Regions from separate parts of the Streptomyces sp. 8N706 genome, predicted to be linked through region 2. Evidence: predicted binding sites of a transcription regulator. Region 2 holds the regulator's gene; each other region holds the start of a gene.
What was found. The regulator HrcA, encoded in region 2, represses chaperone genes, less so after heat shock. The targets are predictions, from matches to a motif close to TTNGCACTCNGNNNNNCNGAGTGCNAA.
Positions count from the first base shown of each region.

Region 1: groL (chaperonin GroEL) is a predicted target of HrcA. The motif match lies at 4,153-4,179, and genes of this name have one in related genera.
Region 3: groES (co-chaperone GroES) is a predicted target of HrcA. The motif match lies at 4,547-4,573, and genes of this name have one in related genera.

Region 1 is NZ_JBQQBW010000004.1:92,780-100,502, reverse strand. Features, by position in the region: gene ACTWQE_RS03130 (glucosyl-3-phosphoglycerate synthase) at 1-946, opposite strand, end outside; SAM riboswitch class I at 1,136-1,279, shown strand; gene thrC (threonine synthase) at 1,297-2,610, shown strand; gene ACTWQE_RS03120 (MoaD/ThiS family protein) at 2,607-2,885, shown strand; gene ACTWQE_RS03115 (cold-shock protein) at 3,297-3,500, shown strand; gene groL (chaperonin GroEL) at 4,366-5,988, shown strand; gene ACTWQE_RS03105 (hypothetical protein) at 6,354-6,665, shown strand; gene ACTWQE_RS03100 (VOC family protein) at 6,845-7,636, opposite strand.
Region 2 is NZ_JBQQBW010000055.1:31,144-38,866, forward strand. Features, by position in the region: gene ACTWQE_RS20855 (S41 family peptidase) at 1-770, opposite strand, end outside; gene ACTWQE_RS20860 (16S rRNA (uracil(1498)-N(3))-methyltransferase) at 866-1,609, opposite strand; gene ACTWQE_RS20865 (nitronate monooxygenase) at 1,606-2,685, opposite strand; gene dnaJ (molecular chaperone DnaJ) at 3,240-4,373, opposite strand; gene hrcA (heat-inducible transcriptional repressor HrcA) at 4,374-5,390, opposite strand; gene ACTWQE_RS20880 (MBL fold metallo-hydrolase) at 5,563-6,297, shown strand; gene ACTWQE_RS20885 (DUF3097 domain-containing protein) at 6,331-7,164, shown strand; gene hemW (radical SAM family heme chaperone HemW) at 7,450-7,723, opposite strand, start outside.
Region 3 is NZ_JBQQBW010000005.1:117,254-124,976, reverse strand. Features, by position in the region: gene ACTWQE_RS04120 (MOSC domain-containing protein) at 1-206, shown strand, start outside; gene ACTWQE_RS04115 (SDR family NAD(P)-dependent oxidoreductase) at 558-1,331, shown strand; gene ACTWQE_RS04110 (ester cyclase) at 1,438-2,136, shown strand; gene groL (chaperonin GroEL) at 2,370-3,998, opposite strand; gene groES (co-chaperone GroES) at 4,090-4,398, opposite strand; gene ACTWQE_RS04095 (polysaccharide deacetylase family protein) at 4,612-5,190, opposite strand; gene ACTWQE_RS04090 (THUMP-like domain-containing protein) at 5,903-7,087, shown strand; gene ACTWQE_RS04085 (hypothetical protein) at 7,331-7,600, opposite strand; gene tsaD (tRNA (adenosine(37)-N6)-threonylcarbamoyltransferase complex transferase subunit TsaD) at 7,597-7,723, opposite strand, start outside.

The DNA.
Region 1 (7,723 bases), on a different contig from region 2:
GGTGCTCGCGGTACTCCGGAACCGTGATCATCGGGGGCCGCTCCTCTGCCGCCACCTCGTGCACGGACGGGGTGAACCCGCCCTCCTCGGCCCGGTCGAACTGCGTGAGCACGGGCCGTACGAGGTGCCCGCGCGCCAGCCGGGCCTGGGCCGTGCGGTAGATCGTCGCGGCCATCCGGCCGAGCGCCTGGCCGTCCTGGTGGCGGTGGAGCCGTATGCCGACGTCGACCTGCGCGAGCGCGTCGAGTCCGACGAGGTCCAGCGCGTCGACGAGCATGCCCAGCTCGACGCCGTAGCCGACGGGGAAGGGCAGCCGCTCCAGCAGCGCGCGGCGGGCGGCGTACTCGCCGCCGAGCGGCTGGACGAACCCGGCCAGCTGCGGCCAGTGCAGATTGAGCAGGGGCCGGGCGACCAGCTCGGTGACCCTGCCGCCCCGGTCGCCGGTGTCGCCGAGCGGCCGGTCGTACATCGCCTTGACCAGGTGGACGTCGGGGTCGGTCAGCAGCGGGCCGACGATCCCCGAGACGAAGCGGGCGGAGAAGTCCCGCAGATCGGCGTCGACGAAGCAGAGGATCTCGCCGCTGGTGGCCAGCAGCGAGCGCCACAGCACCTCGCCCTTGCCGGGGAGCGCGGGGAGCCGCGGCAGCACCGTGTCCCGATGGACCACGCGGGCCCCGGCCGCGGCGGCCACCGCGGCCGTACGGTCCGTGGAGCCGGAGTCGAGCACCACCAGTTCGTCGACGAGCGGCACGGCCTCGCTCATCAGCTCGCGGCGGATCGTCTCCACGATCGGCCCGACCGTGGTCTCCTCGTCGAGGGCGGGGAGCACGACGCTGACCGTCCCGGCGGCTCCCCCCGCGTGCTTCGCGGCGAGCAAGCGGTCGAGCGGCCGGTCGCCGGCCGACCAGGAGCGGCGCTCCAGCCAGCGCTCCACCTCTTGCAGCACGTGCTTTCGTCTCCCTGTGCCTGGTGTGGTCGACCCGGTGTGGTGCGGGTCTGTGATTCATCTCGCGGTTCGGACGACTATCTCAACTGTCCGGGCCGTCGGTTACAGTCTTGAACAGCGCGGGAGTCCACTTCATGTCGGGGTGGCTGCCGCGGATGACAAACGCCCGGGCCCGGCCCGGTGCCATACCGCTCATCCAGAGGGGCAGAGGGAACGGCCCGTTGAAGCCCCGGCAACCATCCAGTCGGTTCTCGTTCATCAGATGCGAGGCTCCCGGCTTGGGAAGGTGCCAATTCCGGCTCGTGGCGAAGTACGTCACGGGGAAGATGAGGAGAAAGGGCCTCGCCTCCATGGCTGTGCAAACTGCTAGCGCGACTTCCCGGGACACCACCCCCGAAAGCCCGGTCACCTCCACTGTCGCTCTCGGACCCGCCGCCGCGCTGTCCTGCCGCGAATGCGGCGAGCGCTTCGCCCTCGGGCCGATCTTCGCGTGTCAGGTGTGTTTCGGGCCGCTCGAGGTCGCGTACGACCTTCCGGTCGGCGACCCCGAGGCGCTGCGGAAGCGTATCGAGGCCGGTCCGAACAGCATCTGGCGTTACGCGCCCCTGCTGCCCGTCCCCGCGGACGTCGCCGGCAAGCCGAGCCTGAACCCCGGCTTCACCCAGCTGGTCCAGGCCGACAACCTCGCCCGTGAGCTGGGCATCACCGGCGGCCTGCACGTCAAGGACGACTCCGGGAACCCGACGCACTCGTTCAAGGACCGCGTCGTCGCCATCGCGGTGGAGGCGGCCCGTGCCTTCGGCTTCACGACTCTGTCCTGCTCCTCCACGGGCAACCTCGCCGGCGCGGTCGGCGCCGCGGCCGCCCGCGCGGGCTTCCGGTCCTGTGTGTTCATCCCGCACGACCTGGAGGCGGGCAAGGTCGTCATGGCCGCGGTCTACGGCGGCGACCTGGTCGGTATCGAGGGCACGTACGACGACGTCAACCGCTTCTGCAGCGAGCTGATCGGCGACCCGATCGGTGAGGGCTGGGGCTTCGTCAACGTCAATCTGCGCCCGTACTACGGCGAGGGCTCCAAGACCCTGGCGTACGAGATCTGCGAGCAGCTCGGCTGGCGGATCCCGGACAACATCGTGATCCCCATCGCCTCCGGCTCCCAGCTCACCAAGATCGACAAGGGTCTGAAGGAACTGATCGAACTCGGGCTGGTCGAGGACAAGCCGTACAAGATCTTCGGTGCCCAGGCCGAGGGCTGTTCCCCGGTCTCCCGGGCCTTCAAGGACGGCCACGACGTCGTACGGCCCGTGAAGCCCGACACGATCGCCAAGTCCCTCGCCATCGGGAACCCGGCCGACGGCCCGTACGTGCTGGACATCTGCCGCCGCACCGGAGGCACCGTCGAGGACGTGAACGACGAGCAGATCGTCGACGCGATCAAGCAGCTGGCGCGCACCGAGGGCATCTTCGCCGAGACCGCCGGTGGCGTGACCGTGGGGGTGCTGCGCAAGCTGATCGAGACCGGTCAGCTCGACCCGGCCGCCGAGACCGTTGTGCTGAACACCGGCGACGGCCTCAAGACCCTGGACGCGGTGGCCCCGACCACGGGCCCGTCCGCGACCATCCGCCCCACCCTTGACTCGTTCCGAGAGGCTGGCCTCGCATGAGCGTCAACGTCCGTATCCCCACCATCCTGCGCACCTACACGGGTGGTAAGGCCGAGGTACCCGCCGAGGGCGCGACCCTCGCGGAGGTGCTCGCGGACCTGGAGAAGAAGCATCAGGGCATCGGCGCGCGGGTGCTGGACGACACCGGCAAGCTGCGCCGCTTCGTCAACATCTACGTCAACGACGACGATGTGCGCTTCGCCGAGGGCCTGGATACGGCGACGCCGGACGGCGCGGGTATCTCCATCATTCCGGCGGTCGCCGGCGGCTGCTGAGGAATAAACGCAACAACCTTACGTAATAGGAATGACCCCCTCCGTGAGAGAAACGGAGGGGGTCATTCTGTGTGGTTGAGCGCGGTACAGTTGAGCGCTCCGCCCCCGGCGTCCATGCCGACTGCATATGAGAACGCGACAAGATGTGACCGAAGTGTGCGCGCAATTTGTCGCGTTAATACTTTATGCCCGGCCCGACTTGCCCTGAATTCCCGTCAGTTGAGCGGATAGCGCCTGTCGGCTGCGGCTGGATTTCTCGTCCGATTGACCTGTTGCAGACGGCATCTGTGCAGATACATTCAGCCGCGGTCGACGCGTTCCGGCGCACACCCCCACCTGTCGGGGGGTGAGGTCTGACCCGGGTTCGCGGAGTGCGGACCTGCGCAAGGGCCAGTAATAGGGGAGTTAGGGATGGCTCAGGGCACCGTCAAGTGGTTCAACGCGGAGAAGGGGTACGGCTTCATCGCGGTCGACGGTGGTGCGGACGTCTTCGTGCACTACAGCGCGATTCAGATGGACGGCTACCGCACCCTCGAGGAAGGTCAGCGGGTCGAGTTCGAGATCTCGCAGGGCCAGAAGGGGCCGCAGGCGGACATGGTCCGTGTAGCCGGCTGAAGGTCGCGCCGACTGACTGCAGCGTAGGGCCCGCCCCCAGCAGGGGGCGGGCCCGCTCCTGTTACGGCCGCGGCGCGCCCCGGCGCGCCCGGTGACGCGCCGTCGCATCCCTCGCGGATCGCCCGGTGACGCGCCGTGGCATCCCTCGCGGAATGGCGCGGACCGCATGGGTCTGGAACGGCGGGAGCTGCTCGGTGCGACGCTCGAGGACACGGAGGCTCGTACGGAGCCCGAGGTCGTCCACCGGCCTTCGGGGGCACGTACGGCCGCGAACGCAGCAGCGGCCCAGCGGGGAGCTGGGGCCCGCCCGCCGCTCACCGACCCCTGGCCTTCGGGGGCTTCGTGGGGCGTGTGCCTGCCCTCCCGTGGCTGTCGGCATGGGCGGGACCCTGACCGACTCCCACCGCTCATCGAGCCTTCGGGCGCGTGCCGCCACGCCGTCACCCGGCCACCACCGGCCTTCGGGTCGTCGCTTGTGCCCGGCCTCCTCTGGCCATCGGCATGGGAGTGACCTGCCGACCGCCGCACGTCGTCGAGTCCTTCGGGCGCGTGCCGCCACGCCGTCACCCGGCCACCACCCCCCGTCGAGCCCTTCGGGCGCTTGCGCCCACCGCGTCACCCGGCCACCACCCCCCGTCGAGCCCTTCGGGCGCTTGCACTCTATGGGGTCGAGTGCTAATCATTGGCGTTAGCACTCTGACGTTGAGAGTGACAGCAGGACCGGGTCGGTGAGGCCCGCAGGCCCGGTGGGGCAAGGAACCACCAGGCGTGCAGGCCGTCCGTCGCGGGCGCCAGCGCGGTCCGAAGTATCCACCCTCCCTCGGACTACGTCCGGGGGGACCCCAGTCCGGGAGGACCACTTCACATGGCCAAGACCATCGCGTTCGACGAGGAGGCGCGGCGCGGCCTCGAGCGCGGGATGAACCAGCTCGCCGACGCCGTCAAGGTGACCCTCGGCCCCAAGGGCCGGAACGTCGTCCTCGAGAAGAAGTGGGGCGCCCCCACGATCACCAACGATGGTGTCTCCATCGCCAAGGAGATCGAGCTCGAGGACCCGTACGAGAAGATCGGCGCCGAGCTGGTCAAGGAGGTCGCGAAGAAGACGGACGACGTCGCCGGTGACGGCACGACGACCGCGACCGTCCTCGCCCAGGCCCTGGTCAAGGAGGGCCTGCGCAACGTCGCCGCGGGTGCCAACCCGATGGCCCTCAAGCGTGGTATCGAGAAGGCCGTCGAGGCCGTCTCCGCCCAGCTGCTCGAGCAGGCCAAGGACGTGGAGACCAAGGAGCAGATCGCTTCGACCGCCTCCATCTCCGCCGCCGACACCCAGATCGGCGAGCTCATCGCCGAGGCGATGGACAAGGTCGGCAAGGAAGGCGTCATCACCGTCGAGGAGTCGCAGACCTTCGGGCTCGAGCTCGAGCTCACCGAGGGCATGCGCTTCGACAAGGGCTACATCTCCGCCTACTTCGCCACCGACATGGAGCGTATGGAGGCGTCGCTCGACGACCCGTACATCCTGATCGTCAACTCCAAGATCTCCAGCGTGAAGGACCTCCTTCCGCTGCTGGAGAAGGTCATGCAGTCCGGCAAGCCGCTGCTGATCATCGCCGAGGACGTCGAGGGCGAGGCCCTGTCGACCCTGGTCGTCAACAAGATCCGTGGCACCTTCAAGTCCGTCGCCGTCAAGGCCCCGGGCTTCGGTGACCGCCGCAAGGCCATGCTCGGAGACATCGCCATCCTCACCGGTGGCACCGTCATCTCCGAGGAGGTCGGCCTCAAGCTCGAGAACGCCACCCTCGACCTGCTGGGCCGCGCCCGCAAGATCGTCGTCACCAAGGACGAGACGACCATCGTCGACGGCGCCGGTGACAGCGAGCAGGTCCAGGGCCGCGTGAACCAGATCCGCGCCGAGATCGAGAACTCGGACTCGGACTACGACCGCGAGAAGCTCCAGGAGCGCCTCGCGAAGCTGGCCGGCGGCGTGGCCGTCATCAAGGCCGGTGCCGCGACCGAGGTCGAGCTCAAGGAGCGCAAGCACCGCATCGAAGACGCGGTGCGCAACGCCAAGGCCGCCGTCGAGGAGGGCATCGTCGCCGGTGGTGGCGTGGCCCTGCTGCAGACCGTCTCCGTGTTCGAGAAGCTCGAGCTCGAGGGCGACGAGGCCACCGGTGCCCAGGCCGTACGCCTGGCCCTGGAGGCCCCGTTGAAGCAGATCGCGGTCAACGCCGGCCTCGAGGGCGGCGTCGTCGTGGAGAAGGTGCGCAACCTGACCCCGGGCCACGGCCTCAACGCCGCGTCCGGCGAGTACGTCGACCTGATCGCCGAGGGCATCATCGACCCGGCCAAGGTCACGCGCTCCGCGCTGCAGAACGCCGCCTCCATCGCGGCGCTGTTCCTCACCACCGAGGCCGTCATCGCCGACAAGCCGGAGAAGGCCGCCGCGGCCGCTCCGGGCGGCATGCCGGGCGGTGACATGGACTTCTGATCCGGCTTCACGGATCGGCTGTTCCAGCTGTACGGACCGAGGGCGGCACCCACCCGGGTGCCGCCCTCGGGCGTTTCCGCACCGTCCGCGCGCCGTCCGGTCACTCCGCGCCCTTCCGGGCCCGAGTCCGCGCGCTGACATGCGCACCGCTGCCGCCTGCCCCGACCGGGTGAGCGGCCGGTGCATCGCCGGTGGCCCTAGGAGTTGCCGCCCGGTCGCACTCGGTGCAGGTGTAGCCGACGGTGAAGCCTACGCACGGGAGCTTCCCGGTGCCCGGCTCGGCTTACGACAACCGGGCCGCATAGGCGCACGGTGCAGACCGAGTTGATCTCTGCCCGACAGCTGTCGTGCGACGGAGGAATAGCATGACGATGCCAGAGCTTCCCGATATGGGAGATCCGATTCCGCGAGAGGGGCCCACGCAGAGCAAGTACACGTTCCACAGGAATGCGTTGATCTTCTTCGGCGTGGTATCCCCGTGGATCTTCATCTACGTTTCGACAAGGAATCCGGGACTCATCTGGCTCTCGGTGCTGAATCTGATCGGTATGTACACGGGGTACTACGTCAGCATTCCCGCCTGGCGGCGGGACCAGACTCGTCGCCTGTATGTGGCGCTGCTGAGTTCGATGGCGTGCTTGATCGTCTGTACATCACTGTTCAGTCTGCTGAACTGAACTGGAGCCTGGAGTCCTGGGCCTCGCAGATCCAGGAAGCCTCAGGATGCATCATTCCGCGCTCGCTCCTGCCTGTGACGACCCCGCCACTCGACGGGCCGGCGCGCCGTGCTGCGTCAGCAACTGGTGAGTGCGCTCTTCGCCTGGCCCTGTTGTCGGCCTTGCTGTTCGCTGGGGCGTCAGGTGGGGTTCGGGCCCGTCGCGGCGATGACGGCGAACGGCGCTCCCTGGGGATCCGCGACCACGGCCATCCGTCCAGCCGCCATGTCGAATGGTGGCTGGAGTACCGACCCGCCGACGGACGTCAGCTTCGCCACGGTCGCATCGGTGTTCTCGACCGCGAAATAGGCCAGCCAGTGCGGGGGAATGCCGCCGGGCATGTCGTCAGGCAGCACCTGGAGCCCTCCGACCGTGCGGCCGTTCACGGTCAGCGCGAAGTAGTTTTCGGCGCCTTCCATGGGGGCGACCTCGATTCCGAGCACCGCCGGATAGAACGCGGCCGCCGCGTCGCGGTCGGTGGTGTTGAGTTCGTTCCAGATCAGCGCGCCCGGCTCATTGACGATCCCCGCGCCGATGAAATCCTTCGGCTCCCAGACGCCGAAGACCGCTCCCGTGGGATCGGCGGCCACCAGCATCCGCCCCAGGGTCATGACATCCATGACGGGCGCCATCACGGTGCCGCCGCTGTTGCCGATCGCCCGTTCGGTGGCTTCGGCGTCCGCCGAGGTGACGTAGGTGGTCCATACGGTCGGTGGCGTGGGCTGGTCTCCCATGGCCTGCGCGGACATGATGCCGGCGACCGGCCGTCCGTGGAGCGTGCAGATCGAGTATCCGCCCTGCTCGGGCGGGCCGATCTCACCGGTCCAGCCGAACAGCTCGCCGTAGAAGTCCAGGGCGGCCTGCTGGTCGGGGGCCACGAGATCGACCCAGCACGGTGTGCCGGGCTGGTAGGGAACGGTGACTTCGGGCATCGGTGCCTCCAGGTCGGGTCCGGCCGTCCCGGGTGGCCGGAACGCGAACAGCCCCCTTCTGCCACCCTCCCCATGCACGCCCCCCGG
Region 2 (7,723 bases):
GCGGCGTGGCGGGCGTAGAAGCCTCCCCCGGGCTCCGTGGCCCCCACGGCGGTGTGGCGACGCAGGTCGGAGCCGTCGGGCAGGGAGGAGTAGAGCGCGCCGACGCCCTCGTGGTCGGAGAGGAAGGCGATCCTGCCCTGGCCGCCCTGGCCGCCTTCGCCGGAGGACACCCCGGTCACCCACAGCGGGCACTCCAGGTTTCCGTCCAGCCCGGCGTGGAGCCGTTCGAACTCCCCGCCGCCCGTGCGGTCGATCCACAACTTGCCTGCCGTGCCACCGCGGTAGCGCTTCCAGGCGGCGGCCTCGCGCCCCATCGTGGCCGACAGCAGGAGCACGGCTCCGTCCGGCCCGTACGCCACGTCACCGACCGGTCCGTACGGGAGCGTACGAGCCGGGCCGCCGTCCGGCGGGACGGCCCGTGCCCAGGTGCGGCGCAACGACGCCTGCCCGTACGCACTGATCGCCAGGATGTCGCCGTCGGGGGTCCAGCCGCGGACCGAGGTTTTGACGCTGCCCCAGTACGTCAGCCGGGCCGAACGGCCGCCGTCGAGCGGAGCGGTGTGCACCTCGGGGGCCCCGTCGCGGGTCGACGTCCAGGCGATGTGCCGGCCGTCGGGAGAGATCCGTGGGTGCGAAACGGGCATGTTGTCCGCGCTGACACGCCAGGCGCGGCCGCCGTCGAGAGGCGCCGCCCAGACGTCGTCCTCGGCGGTGAAGGCGATCAACTCGCCGTGCAAGTGCGGGAACCGGAGGTACGAAGGCTGCGTCACGCCCGCCACACTAACCAGGCGACCCCACCCCCCACCAGCGGTTTCAAGCAGGTGGGGACCGGCTCGCGCGGAACGCCGCGGTCCGTACCGGCCGCTCAGGACCAGCGGCCGGTACGCCCCAGGAGGAGCGCCGTGGCCGCCGTACCGGCGGTGGAGGTACGCAGCACGGTCGGACCCAGCCGGTACGGCTTCGCGCCCGCCTCCGCGAAGACCGCCAACTCCTCCGGCGAGACACCGCCTTCCGGGCCCACGACCAGCACGATGTCGCCCTCGGCGGGGAGTTCGGCGGTGGCCAGGGGCTCGCTGTCGCAGTCACGGTCCTCGTGGAGGACGGCGGCGAAGGCGGCCCGGCCGAGAAGGGCCGCGACCTGCTTGGTCGTCATCGCCTCCGCGACGTCGGGGAAGCGCACCCGGCGCGACTGCTTGCCCGCCTCGCGGGCCGTACTCCGCCACTTGGCGAGGGACTTGGCGCCCCGGTCGCCCCTCCACTGGGTGATGCAGCGGGCCGCCTGCCACGGCACGATCGCGTCGACGCCGGTCTCGGTCATGGTCTCGACGGCCAGTTCGCCTCGGTCGCCCTTGGGGAGGGCCTGGACGACGGTGATCCGCGGGGACGGCTCCTCCTCGGCGGAGCACGCACCCACCTGGACGACCAGCCGGTCCTTGCCCTCGACCGCGCGCACCACGCCGTCCAGCCGGCTGCCGTGCCCGTCGGTCAGGACGACGTCCTCCCCGGGGCGCATCCGCCGTACCGAGACGGCGTGCCGCCCCTCGGCGCCATCCAGCACGAACTCGGCCGTGCGGGGCACGGCATCGACGACGAAGACCGGTGCGGTCACGAGGCGGCGCCCCGCGTCAACGACGCCCGTGCGGCCTCCATTTCGGACGCCAGGACCTCGACGAGCCGGCCCGCGGGCATCTCGCGCGCCATCCGGTGGCCCTGCCCCGCCCACAGCGCCATGCCCTGCGGGTCCCCGGCCGCGGCCGCGGCCTTGCGCAGCCCGGCCGTGAGGTAGTGGATCTGCGGATACGCGGCCGGGGCGTACGGGCCGTGCTCACGGATGAATCGGTTGACCAGCCCGCGCGCCGGACGGCCGGAGAAGGCCCGGGTCAGCTCGGTGCCGGGGAACATCGGGTCGGTGAGGGCCCGCTTGTGCAGGGCGTTCGCACCGGATTCGGGGCAGACGAGGAACGCCGTGCCGAGCTGGGCCGCAGTGGCCCCGGCGGCCAGTACGGCCGCGATCTGCCCGCCGCGCATCAGCCCGCCGGCGGCGACGATCGGCAGCTGTACGGCCTCACGGACCTGGGTGATGAGCGTCAGCAGGCCCACTCCGGTGCCGGTGCCGTCGGCGTACGGGTCGTCGTGGTGGGTGCTCTGGTGGCCGCCCGCCTCGATGCCCTGCACACAGACGGCGTCGGCCCCGGACCACTGGGCGGCCTGCGCCTCGGCGGGGGTGGTGACGGTGACCACGGTCAGGGTGCCCGCGGCGGTGAGGGCGTCGAAGACGGCCCGGGAGGGGCAGCCGAAGGTGAAGGAGACGACCGGGACCGGGTTGTCCAGAAGGATCGCGAGCTTGGCCTCGTAGGCGTCGTCGGTGCTGCCGTCCGTGTCACCGAGCGGGGTCTCGTACCAGCTCGCCTCGCCCGCGAGCTGCTCCCGGTAGACCTCGACGGCGGCCGGGTCGGCGACGGAGGGCTGCGGCATGAACAGATTCACGCCGAAGGGCCGGGCGGTGAGCCCGCGCAGCTGCTTGATCTCCTCGTACATGGCCTCCGGCGTCTTGTACCCGGCGGCCAGGAAGCCGAGGCCACCGGCGTCGGAGACCGCGGCGGCGAGCTCCGGGCCGGAGGCGCCACCGGCCATGGGGGCCTGCACGATGGGGTACGGCGAGAGATCGGTGAGCGCGGAGGGCATGACCACATGGTGTCACGTCCCCGGCCCGCGCCCTCGAACGGGCTCGGCTCCGTGCGACCGGGTCGGGCGGCGGTCCCGCCCCGGGAGAGCGGCACCCGGGCCGCCGGGCGGGTCGTAAGCGCGGGGGGCGGAATGGGCAAGCGCGGAAAGCACGGGGGCGGAAAGCGCGGGGCGGAGGAGCCGACGAGCCGGACGGCGTGCGGCCCCAGGCTCCCTCCGGCCGAAGCACGGGGCCGCGGGCGGGGATCGGGCCGCCGGGGAGGACCGGGCTTCGGACCGCGGGCGGGGATCAGGCCGCGGGGAGAACCGGGCATCGGACCGCGGCCGGGAATCAGGCCGCCGGGGAAACGGACTTCGGACCCCGGCCGGGAATCAGGCGCCGGGGAAACCGCGCTTCGAGCCGCAGGCGAGAACCGGTGCCGGGAAACCGGCTTCGGGCCCGCGGGCGGGAACCAGGCCGCGGGAGCGGCCCGCGCACACCCCCCGGGACCGTGCGAAGCCGACGACGCGCGGGCGACACCGGATCAGGTCGTCCGCGCGCCGTCGGCAGAGCCTCAGCGGCCGTTGAAGGCGTCCTTCAGGCGCGAGAAGAGCCCCTGCTGTCCCGGCTGGAAGTGACCGGAGGGCCGCTCCTCGCCGCGCAGCTTGGCCAGCTGCCGCAACAGGTCCTCCTGCGCCGGATCGAGCTTGGACGGCGTCTGGACCTCGACGTGCACGATCAGATCGCCCCGGCCGCCGCCGCGCAGATGCGTGACGCCGCGCTGGTGGAGCGGGATGGACTGACCGGACTGGGTACCGGGCCGGATGTCGACCTCCTCCAGCCCGTCCAGCGTCTCCAGCGGGCACTGGGTGCCCAGCGCCGCAGCCGTCATGGGGATGGTGACCGTGCAGTGCAGATCGTCGCCGCGCCGCTGGAACACCGGGTGCGGCAGCTCATGGATCTCGACGTAGAGATCGCCCGCCGGGCCGCCGCCCGGGCCGACCTCTCCTTCGCCCGCGAGCTGGATACGGGTTCCGTTGTCGACGCCCGCCGGGATCTTGACGGTCAGCGTGCGCCGCGACCGTACGCGCCCGTCTCCCGCGCACTCCGGGCACGGCGTCGGCACGACGGTCCCGAAGCCCTGGCACTGCGGGCACGGCCGCGAGGTCATGACCTGGCCCAGGAAGGACCGTGTCACCTGGGACACCTCACCGCGGCCGCGGCACATGTCGCAGGTCTGCGCCGAGGTGCCGGGAGCCGCGCCCTCGCCGGTGCACGTGGTGCAGACGATCGCGGTGTCGACCTGTATGTCCTTGGTCGTGCCGAACGCCGCCTCGTCGAGCTCGACCTCGAGCCGGATCATCGCGTCCTGGCCGCGCCGCGTACGGGACCTCGGCCCACGCTGCGAGGCGGTGCCGAAGAAGGCGTCCATGATGTCGGAGAAGTTGCCGAAGCCCGCGCCGAAGCCGCCGGCGCCCCCGCCGCCCGCCTGGGACAGCGGGTCTCCGCCGAGGTCGTAGACCTGCTTCTTCTGCGGGTCCGACAGGACCTCGTAAGCGGCGTTGATCTCCTTGAACCGCTCCTGGGTCTTCGGGTCCGGGTTGACGTCCGGGTGCAATTCGCGAGCCAGGCGCCGGAACGCCTTCTTGATCTCGTCCTGCCCTGCGTCGCGGCGCACGCCGAGTACGGCGTAGTAGTCCGTGGCCACTTACGACTCCGCCAGGATCTGTCCGACGTAACGTGCCACTGCGCGTACCGCTCCCATCGTTCCGGGGTAGTCCATGCGGGTCGGTCCGACCACGCCGAGTTTGGCGACTGCCTCGTCGCCCGAACCGTAGCCGACCGCGACGACCGATGTGGACGTCAGCCCCTCGTGGGCATTCTCATGCCCGATTCGTACGGTCATGCCGGAGTCCTTGGCCTCGCCGAGGAGCTTGAGGAGCACCACCTGCTCCTCGAGAGCCTCCAGCACCGGCCTGATGGTCAGCGGGAAGTCATGTCCGAAGCGGGTGAGATTGGCGGTGCCGCCGATCATCAGCCGCTCCTCGGTCTCCTCGACCAACGTTTCCAGCAGTGTCGCCAGAACCGTGGAGACCGTGCCCCGGTCCTCCGTCTCGAACGAGTCGGGCAGATCCTGCACCAACTGCGGGACATCGGCGAACCGGCGCCCCACGACCCGGCTGTTCAGCCGCGCCCGCAGGTCGGCCATCGACGCCTCGCCGAACGGCGCGGGGCAGTCCACCATGCGCTGCTCGACCCGCCCGGTGTCCGTGATCAGCACGAGCATGATCCGGGCCGGGGCGAGCGACAGCAGCTCCACATGGCGGACGGTCGACCGCGTCAGCGACGGGTACTGGACGACCGCGACCTGCCGGGTCAGCTGCGCGAGCAGCCGGACCGTACGGCCCACCACGTCGTCCAGGTCGACGGCGCCGTCCAGGAAGTTCTGGATGGCCCGGCGCTCGGGCGAGGACAGCGGCTTGACGCCCGCCAGCTTGTCCACGAAGAGCCGGTACCCCTTGTCGGTCGGGATACGGCCCGCGCTGGTGTGAGGCTGGGCGATGTAGCCCTCGTCCTCCAGGACCGCCATGTCGTTGCGCACGGTGGCCGGGGAGACACCGAGACCGTGGCGCTCGGTGAGCGCCTTGGAGCCCACCGGCTCCTCCGTCCCCACATAGTCCTGGACGATGGCGCGCAGTACCTCGAGTCTGCGTTCACTGAGCATGCGCACACCTCCAGCTGTGGTTCCGTGGCCTCGCCTGGCACTCGTAGCGTTTGAGTGCCAGCTTCCCCCGAGCCAGTGTACGGCCGGGTGGTATGAGCTGGGCAAGGGCGGCCCGCCCGCCGGGCGGACCCGGCGGCGGGCAACGCTATCGCGTCACCACTAGCGTCGTCGTATGGACCGCACTTGGGAAGAGCCGGGTTGGGAAGAGCTGGTACCGGGCGTCGCGCGGCGCCGTCTGCCCGGCTGGGACGCCACGGCGGGCCTCGTGCACGGCCCGGCGGGTGTTCTCATGGTGGACGCGGGGTCGACGCTGCGCGAGGGCGCCGAACTACGTCGGCAGGCGGACCGGTTGCTCGGCAGGAGGGTGACACATCTCGCACTCACCCACCCCCATTTCGATCATGTCCTCGGCGCCGCGGCCTTCTCCGGGGTGGAGGTGTACGGGGCGGTCGGCTTGGAGCGGATGCTCGGGCGCCGCGGGCGGGAGTCGCTGCGCGACGACGCCGTACGGCACGGGGTGGACCCGGAGACCGCCACGGAGGCCGCGGATCTGCTCGTACGGCCGCGCCATCTGGTCAGCGGCGAGATGACGATCGGGCTCGGCGGGGGGCGGGAGGCGGTGCTCGCGAATGTCGGCCCCGGCCACAGCGGCCACGATCTGGCGGTCCTGGTGCCCGGGGAGGGCGGGACGCCCAGCGTCGTCTTCTGCGGGGATCTGGTCGAGGAGTCGGGTGAGCCGCAGGCGGGTCCGGACGCCGTACCGGGGCAGTGGCCGGCGGCGCTCGACCGGCTCCTGGAGCTCGGCGGTGAGGACGCACTGTACGTGCCCGGACACGGTGCGGTGGTCAATGCCCGGTTCGTCCGGGCCCAACGCGACGTGCTGGCGGCCCGCTTCGGCGTGTCGTAGCCACGGCCCGCGGTCTCTTCCTACTGTCGGGCGATGCGCAGCAGACAGTACGGGCCGGACCTCACGCCGCCGTGGAAGCCGTGGAAGAAGAAACAGCCCGCCCCCGAGGTCCCCGCCGAGCCCGGCCTCGTGGTCGAGGAGGTCGTCACCGGCTTCTGCGGTGCGGTGATCCGCTCGGAGAAGACCGCGGAGGGGCCGGCCGTCACCCTGGAGGACCGGTTCGGGAAGCACCGGGTGTTTCCCATGGAGCCGCGGGGCTTTCTCCTGGAGGGGCGCGTCGTCACGCTGGTGCGCCCCTCGGTCACGGCCCCGCGCGCTCCGGGCCGTACGGCATCCGGCTCGGTCGCCGTCCCCGGCGCCCGCGCCAAGGTGGCGCGGGCCGGGCGCATCTACGTCGAGGGCCGGCACGACGCGGAGCTGGTCGAGCGGGTCTGGGGCGATGACCTGCGCATCGAGGGGGTGGTCGTGGAGTATCTGGAGGGCGTCGACGACCTGCCCGCCATCGTGCGCGAGTTCTCCCCGGGCCCGGGTGCCCGCCTGGGTGTCCTGGTGGACCATCTCGTGCCCGGATCGAAGGAGTCCCGGATCGCGGAACAGGTCACCGACGCCCACACGCTCGTCGTCGGGCACCCCTACATCGACATCTGGGAGGCCGTGAAGCCCTCCTCCGTCGGCATTCCGGCCTGGCCGTCCGTACCCCGCGGGCAGGACTGGAAGACGGGGGTCTGCCGGGCTCTGGGGTGGGAGGAGAACACCGGTGCGGCCTGGCGGCAGCGCATCCTCGGGTCGGTCAACAGCTACAAGGACCTCGAACCGGCGCTGCTCGGGCGGGTGGAGGAGCTGATCGACTTCGTCACGGCTCCGTAGGAGGCGCGGGACCGGTCACGGTGTGTCCCGCCGGAACGGCCGCGGGATCGGTCTGCGGGACCCGGCCGCGGAATCGGTTGCCGGGCCGGTGCGTCCGGTCGTGCCGGTGGGCCCGGGTGGGTCCCTCCGGCACGGCGGTTCCCTTTCCGGTCGACCGTGCTCCCGGCGGCTCCAGGCGGTCGACCGGTCCGGTACGACGGCGGCGGCCCGGCGCGTCCGCGCAAGGTCAGGACCGCCCGGCCCGCCCCGTACGGGCCGGGCCGGGCCGCAGCAAGCCGCCGCTGGTCAGTCCACCAGGTCCCGGACCACCGCGTCGGCCAGTAGTCGCCCGCGCAACGTCAGCACCGCCCGCCCCGCCCCGTACGGGCCCGGCTGCAGCAGGCCGTCCGCCAGTGCGCGCTCGGCCGCCCGTGCACCCGCGGGCGCCAGCAGATCCAGCGGACAACCCCCGCCCAGCCGCAGCTCCAGCAGGATCCGTTCGACCCTCCGGTCCTCCTCGGCCAGCACCTCGCGTCCCGCACCGGGGGACCGTCCCTCGCTCAGCGCCTGCGCGTAGGCG
Region 3 (7,723 bases), on a different contig from region 2:
ACTTCCGGGTGATCGAGCCGGGCGGGATACGGGCCGGGGATCCGATCGAGATCGTGCACCGCCCGGACCACGAAGTGACCGTCAGTTTCCTCTTCCGCGCGCAGACTCTGGAACCCGCGCTGCTGCCGCGCGTCCTCGCCGCGGGTGAGGCGCTGCATCCGGAGGCCCGCGCCAAGGCGCTCCGGCGGACGGCTCCTCGGAGCTGATCCGCGAGGGGCCCCGCGCCAGGACCTGTCCGACGCATGGCGTCGTCCGCCGCAAGGCGGAGCCACGGCTCCCCCCGCCACCGCTGGGTGGAGGAGCTCGTGGGCCACGCGGGAGGTGTCAGACAGGGCATGCCACGTCAGCCGAGGGTTCGCCCGGTAGCGAGGTGAGCTGGTCAATCACCAGGCACGGACCGGCCTCTGGGGTCAGCCATGCCGAAGGCCGCGGGAGGGCGTCCTCGGTCGGTCCGGCAACGCAGCCGGGGGCACTCGCCCCGCCGCGTTGCCGGGGGAAGCCGTTGCCAGGGTGGCCGGCGGGGTGAACCTCGGCCGAGGCAGCGCTAGCGTTCGCGCATGACGACTGCATTGATTACGGGAGCCACGGCGGGCATCGGGGCGGCTTTCGCCCGGCGGCTGGCCGCCGACGGGCACAACCTGGTGCTGGTGGCACGTGACGCCGGACGGCTCAAGGCGCAGGCGACCGAGCTGCACGACCGGCACGGGATCGAGGCCGACGTCCTGGTCGCGGATCTGTCGGTGGACGACGGGATCGCGGCCGTCGAGGCGCGGCTCGCCCAGCGGAAGCACCCGGTCGACCTGCTGGTCAACAACGCGGGCTTCGGCAACAAGGGCACGTTCCTCGAGGTCCCGATGGACGATGAGCTGACGATGCTCAAGGTGCACTGCGAGGCCGTGCTGCGGTTGACGGCCGCGGCGGCGGCCGGGATGCGGGAGCGCGGGCGCGGCGGGGTGGTGAACGTGGCGTCGGTGGCGGCGTTCGTACCGCGCGGCACGTACGGCGCGAGCAAGGCGTGGGTCGTGCAGTTCACCCAGGGCGCGGCGCGGGATCTGGCCGGTACGGGCGTACGGCTGATGGCGCTGTGCCCCGGGTTCGTGCGGACGGAGTTCCACGAGCGGGCCGGGATGGAGACCGGCAATGTGCCCGGCTGGATGTGGCTGGACGCCGACCGCCTGGTGGCGGCGGCGATGAAGGATCTGGCGCGGGGCAGGACCGTCTCGGTGCCCGACCCCCGGTACAAGGCGCTCACCGGCCTGGCGAAGCTGGCCCCGCGGGGCGCGCTGAGCGGTATCACCTCCCGCACGGGACGCCGGTACGGACCGAGCTGACGGCGTGGCCCCGGCTGTACCAGGGGGGTGTTGGGGTTGAGGGGCCGGACAGACGGGCATTTCGTCACTAAGCGGACGAATCACCGACCCGCTCCAGGAGGCGCTCATGACATTCGTACAGATCATCGACTGCAAGACGGACAAGTTCGACGACATGAACCGGCTTCTGGACACCTGGGCCGAGCAGACGAAGGGCAAGCGGACCGCCACCCACGCCCTGGTGGGCCGGGATCGCTCCAACGGAGAGCACTATGTCGAGATCATAGAATTCCCGTCGTACGAGGAGGCGATGCGGAATTCGAGCCTGCCGGAGACCGAACAGATCTTCCGGGAGATGGTGGCGATCTGCGACGCACCGCCGACCTTCACCGACCTGGACGTGGTCCGCGACGAGGCGCTCAACAAGGAGACCGCCCGGCGCTTCTATGACGAGGTCGCCGTCGGCGGCCGTCTCGACCTGATCGACGAGCTGTTCGCGCCCGACGTCATTGACCATGACATGTCCAAGGAAGAGGACACCACGGTCGGTTCCGATGTCCTTCGGCAGGATGTCACCGGCTGGCGGAATGCCTTCGCCTTCGACTTCACGATCGAGAGCATGGTGGCCGAGGGCGACGAGGTCACCACCCTGTGGACCTGGCGCGGCACACACCGCGGGGATTTCATGGGCATCCGTCCCACGGGCAGGGACGTCACGATGACCGGCACCACCGTCTACCGGTTCCAGGACGGCAAGATCCAGGAAACCTGGTGGCACTACGACATCCCCCGGCTGCTCCGGGAGCTCAACGCGGCCCCGACGTAGGCCGCGGCGGTACCGGCGCGGATCCTGATGCCTTCCTCGTCAGGGCGCCCCGAGGGTCGTCGTCGTCAGGCACGGACACCGCCCCATGGACCGGGACGGCACGAGGCCCCCGGCCCCGCCGCTGAGCGGCGGGAGCGGGGGCCTTCGTGCAGCCGGAGCTGCGCGGCCGAGCGGGGCGCGGTCGGTGCCGCGTGCCCGGTGTCGGTGCGCGTGAGGCCGGCGCGAGGCCTGCGTCAGTGCGCGTGACCGTGGCCGTGGCCGTGACCCGCCTCGGCCTCCTCCTCGGCCGGCTTCTCGACGACCAGGGTCTCGGTCGTGAGCAGCAGCGACGCGATGGACGCGGCGTTCTCCAGGGCGGAGCGGGTGACCTTGACCGGGTCGATGACGCCGGCCTTCACCAGGTCGCCGTACTCGCCGGTCGCGGCGTTGAAGCCGTGGCCCTTCTCGAGCTCGGCCACCTTGGAGGTGATCACGTAGCCCTCGAGGCCCGCGTTCTCGGCGATCCAGCGGAGCGGCTCGACGACGGCGCGGCGGACGACGGCGACACCGGTGGCCTCGTCGCCCTCCTTGCCCAGGCTGCCCTCGAGCACCTTGGCCGCGTGGACGAGCGCGGAGCCACCACCGGAGACGATGCCCTCCTCGACCGCGGCGCGGGTCGCGGAGATGGCGTCCTCCAGACGGTGCTTCTTCTCCTTGAGCTCGACCTCGGTCGCGGCGCCGACCTTGATGACGCACACGCCGCCGGCCAGCTTCGCGAGGCGCTCCTGGAGCTTCTCGCGGTCCCAGTCGGAGTCCGTGGCCTCGATCTCGGCCTTGATCTGGGCGACCCGTGCCTGAGCGTCCTCGGGTTTGCCCGCACCGTCGACGATCGTGGTGTCGTCCTTGGTGATGGTCACGCGGCGGGCGGAGCCCAGCACGTCGAGACCCACCTGGTCGAGCTTGAGGCCGACCTCCTCGGCGACGACGGTGCCACCGGTGAGGGTGGCGATGTCGCCGAGCATGGCCTTGCGACGGTCACCGAAGCCCGGGGCCTTGACGGCGACGGCGTTGAAGGTGCCGCGGATCTTGTTGACCACGAGGGTGGACAGGGCCTCGCCCTCGACGTCCTCGGCGATGATCAGCAGCGGCTTGGAGGCACCGGCCTGGATGACCTTCTCCAGCAGCGGCAGCAGGTCCTGGATGGAGGAGATCTTGCCCTGGTGGATCAGGATGTACGGGTCGTCGAGGACGGCCTCCATACGCTCCTGGTCGGTGACGAAGTAGGGGGACAGGTAGCCCTTGTCGAAGGCCATGCCCTCGGTGAAGTCGAGCTCCAGACCGAAGGTGTTGGACTCCTCGACGGTGATGACACCGTCCTTGCCGACCTTGTCCATCGCCTCGGCGATCAGCTCGCCGACCTGCTTGTCCTGGGCGGACAGTCCGGCGACGGCGGCGATGTCGGACTTCTCGTCGATCGGGCGGGCGACGGCGAGCAGGTCCTCGGACACGGCCTTGACCGCGGCGTCGATGCCCTTCTTCAGGGCGGCCGGGGAAGCGCCGGCGGCGACGTTCTTCAGGCCCTCGCGGACCAGCGCCTGGGCGAGCACGGTGGCGGTGGTGGTGCCGTCACCCGCGATGTCGTTGGTCTTGGTCGCCACCTCCTTCACGAGCTGTGCGCCCAGGTTCTCGTAGGGGTCCTCGACCTCGACCTCACGGGCGATGGTCACACCGTCGTTGGTGATGGTCGGGGCACCGAACTTCTTGTCGATGACGACGTTGCGGCCCTTGGGGCCGATCGTCACCTTCACGGTGTCGGCAAGCTTGTTGACGCCACGCTCGAGGGCGCGACGGGCGTCCTCGTCGAACTTCAGGATCTTCGCCATGGTTCGGTATGTCCTCTCAACGAACTGCACCCCGGACGCCCGGTTGTTCAGACACGGGAGCCGGGGCGCAGATCAAAAAAGCTGGGGCGAATTACTTCTCGACGATCGCAAGAACGTCGCGAGCCGAGAGGACGAGGTACTCCTCGCCGTTGTACTTCACCTCGGTGCCGCCGTACTTGCTGTAGAGAACGACATCGCCGACGGATACGTCGAGCGGAAGGCGCTTGCCGTCCTCGAAGCGGCCCGGGCCCACGGCCAGGACGACGCCCTCCTGGGGCTTCTCCTTGGCAGTGTCCGGAATGACCAGGCCAGAGGCCGTGGTCTGCTCGGCGTCCAGCGGCTGGACCACAATGCGGTCCTCAAGCGGCTTGATGGCAACCTTGGTGCTGGCGGTCGTCACGATCCGACCTCCCCCTTCGGAGATCTCACGGGGTTAACTGTCTGAGGTGGCGACCTGGTAGATCCGTCGTCGCGGGTGCCGGACCTGCCCGTCGCTGTGTGGCTGGCACTCCCTGGTGGAGAGTGCCAATGCTGAGACTATGACGGCGTTAGCACTCAGTCAACTAGAGTGCCAACGAGCTTCGGGCGCGCCGCGCGGAAGGCGGCCGCGGTTTCAGATGTAGTCCTCCAGCCGGGCGATCGCGAAGCCCTGTGCGGTGGCCCTGGCCAGCACCCGGCGGACCATGTCCGGCATGGTGCCGGGCCACTCCCCGCGCCCCCGGAAGTGGGTGAGGATGATGTCGCCGGGATGCAGCTCGCCCTTCTCGTCGGCGGACTCGATCCGGTCCGGGAAGGCCTCCTCGGTCCAGAGCGGAACGGCGCGGACGCCGCAGCTCCGGGCGGCGCGCAGGGTCTCCTGGTCGTAGTTGCCGTACGGCGGGCGGAAGAGCCACGGCCGGACGCCGAACTCCCTCTCCAGGATGACCTGTTGGCGGCAGATCTCCTTGCGCTGGTCCTCGTACGACAGCTCGCGCAGGTCGGGGTGGGTGAGGGTGTGGTTGTTCAGGGAGACGCCGAGTTTCTGCAGCTCGCGGAAGTAGCCGTAGTCGTCGCGTACGACGTAGTCGCTCAGGAAGGCGCTGACCGGCACCTGGAGCTCGCGCAGCATACGGATCAACTGCGGGTCCTTGTGCGAGCCGTCGTCGATGGTGAGGAAGACGACGCGGTCGCGGGTCGGGACCCGGGTGAGCACCCGGGGCAGGTCCCGGCCGCCGGGGAGGCCCCGGGGGGAGCGCGGCCCCGTTGCGACGGTGGGCGGAGCCGGCGGAAGGAGGGGCGGGCGGCTCAGCCCCCAGCGCTTGGCCGCTGCGAGGCGGGCGCCCTCGGACCTCACCGCTCCCCGGTAGTAGATGACCAGGTCCCGGGGGAGCTCCGCGGGGGCCCCGGTGACGAAGCCCGGGCCCGTGCCGGCGCCCGGGCTCCCTCCGGCCCCGGGCCGGGCGACGAGTCCGTCGGCCGGGGTGGGACGCGGTACGGCTTCGGGGCCCGGATGCGGTACGGCCTCTGGCCCCGGTTTCCGGTCCGGGTGGCGGTCAGGCGGCTGGTCAGGGTGCGGGCCAGGCGGCTGGTCCGGCCTCCGCTCCGGGGGCCGGTCCGGCCGCCGGTCCGAGGGCGGAGCCCCATGAGGAGCTGCTCCGGCGTGCCCGGCACCGGGCGGCACTCCTCCCTCGGGGTCGGCACGCCCCCGCGGCCCGGCGCGATCGGGAGGCTGCGCGCAGGCTCCTCCGACGACGCCGATCAGGAGCAGGGCGGCGGCCCCGTAGGCGGTGGGGCGGAATCTGCGGTCGTGAGTGCTTTTTTCATTTTGTCGTACTAGTTTCATGGCGCCGCATCCTGCCAGGACGTGGGCCCGGCGACGGTGCGACAGCGCCGTGGCGCCCGGCCCGTCCCCCGCTTGGCCCACAATTGATCGAGTGGATGCCCTCGACTCCTTCTCCGCCCTGCTCACCGACGAGGGCCGGGCCCTGCTCGCGGACCTGCGCGACTACGAGCCCGCGCACGAACTCGCGACCGCCACCCGGCTGCGCCGGGAGCACCCGGCCGAACTCGTCTCCAGCGCGCTGGGCCAGGCACGGCTGCGGCAGCGAGCCGTGGCCAAGTTCGGCGCCGAGGACGCGGCCGCCATGTTCTTCACGCCCGACGGCGTCGAGCAGGCGACCCGTACATCCGTCGCCACGTACCGCGCGGAGCGGTTCGCCGCGCTGGGCGTCAGGCGGCTGGCCGACCTGTGCTGCGGTATCGGCGGCGACGCCATCGCGCTCGCGCGGGCGGGTGTGGAGGTGCTGGCCGTCGACCGGTCCCCGCTGACCTGCGCGGTCGCCCGGGCCAACGCCGAGGCACTGGGGCTGGCCGACCTCATCGAGGTGCGCTGCGCGGATGTCGCGGAGGTCGACACCTCCCGATTCGACGCCGTCTTCGCCGACCCCGCACGGCGGGGCGGCCGAGGGCGGATCTTCGACCCGGAGGCCTACTCCCCGCCGCTGTCCTGGGCGGTGGGCGCCGCCCGTACGGCTCCGTACGCGGCACTGAAGATCGCACCCGGCATTCCCCACGAGGCGGTGCCGGACGACGCGGAGGCGGAGTGGATCTCGGACGGCGGTGAGGTCAAGGAAGCCGTCCTCTGGTTCGGCACAGGCCCCGGCACCCGGCGCGCCACGCTGCTGCCCGGCCCGCGCACCCTGACCGGCGCCGGTCTGCCGGACCCCGTGCCGGGCCCGGTCGGGCGCTGGCTGTACGAGCCGGACGGCGCGGTGATCCGGGCCCATCTCGTGGCGGACGTGGCGGCGGCGGTCGGCGGCCGGCTGATCGATCCGACGATCGCCTACGTGACAGCGGACGAGCTCCGCCCGACCCCGTACGCGACGGCGTACGAGATCACCGACGCGCTGCCCTTCCACCTCAAGAAGCTGAAGGCGCTGCTCCGTGAGCGCGAGGTCGGGAAGCTGACGGTGAAGAAGCGCGGCTCGGCCGTCGAGCCGGAGGAGCTCCGCAGAAAGGTCAAGCCGCAGGGTCCGAACGCGGCCACGGTCTTTCTCACCCGCGCGGCGGGCGCCCCCACGATGCTGATCGGCCACCCGGCTCCGTCCTGACGCACCGCCCGGCTGTCCGGTCCGGGTACGACCCGACCGGTCAGGCATCCGGTCACGCGATCAGGGCAGGAATTCAGGAGCCGATGGACCGGCCGTACGGCGTCCGCGACTGTGCCTTCCGCGATCCCTCCGGCAATCCGTTGCGCCTCAGCCGGCCCCGGGGGCCAGTAGCCCGCCTTGTCGCCACGGCCGCCCGCGGGAGGTGTGGCACGGGAGCGGGTTGACCGGTGACCTGCACGGGCCTCAGCCGGACGCCCGATCGTGGTCGAGCGCCTCGAAGCGCCAGCGGTGGACCGGGCGGTGGAGCAGGCCCGCGGCGGGGGCAGGCAGTTCGGGGAGGGCGGCGTCGAACGGTGCGTCCCACCAGGTGATCACCAGGACCCGGTCCCCGGGCGCGCTGAACGTCTCACGCCGCAGCGGCGTCCGTACGAGCTGCTGCTCGCGCGCCCACGCCAGCAGCTCCGGGCCGCGGCCCTCGGCGGCCCGCGCCTCCCACATCAGGGCCACCGTCATGAGTACAGATTGCCCTTGCTCAGCTCATGGAAGTGGTCGTGGTCATGAGTGTGCACGGGGTCGTCGGCGTTGCCGTGGCCGGGAGCGTCGTCGTGATCCTGGCCGGGCACGTGCGTTTCCGTG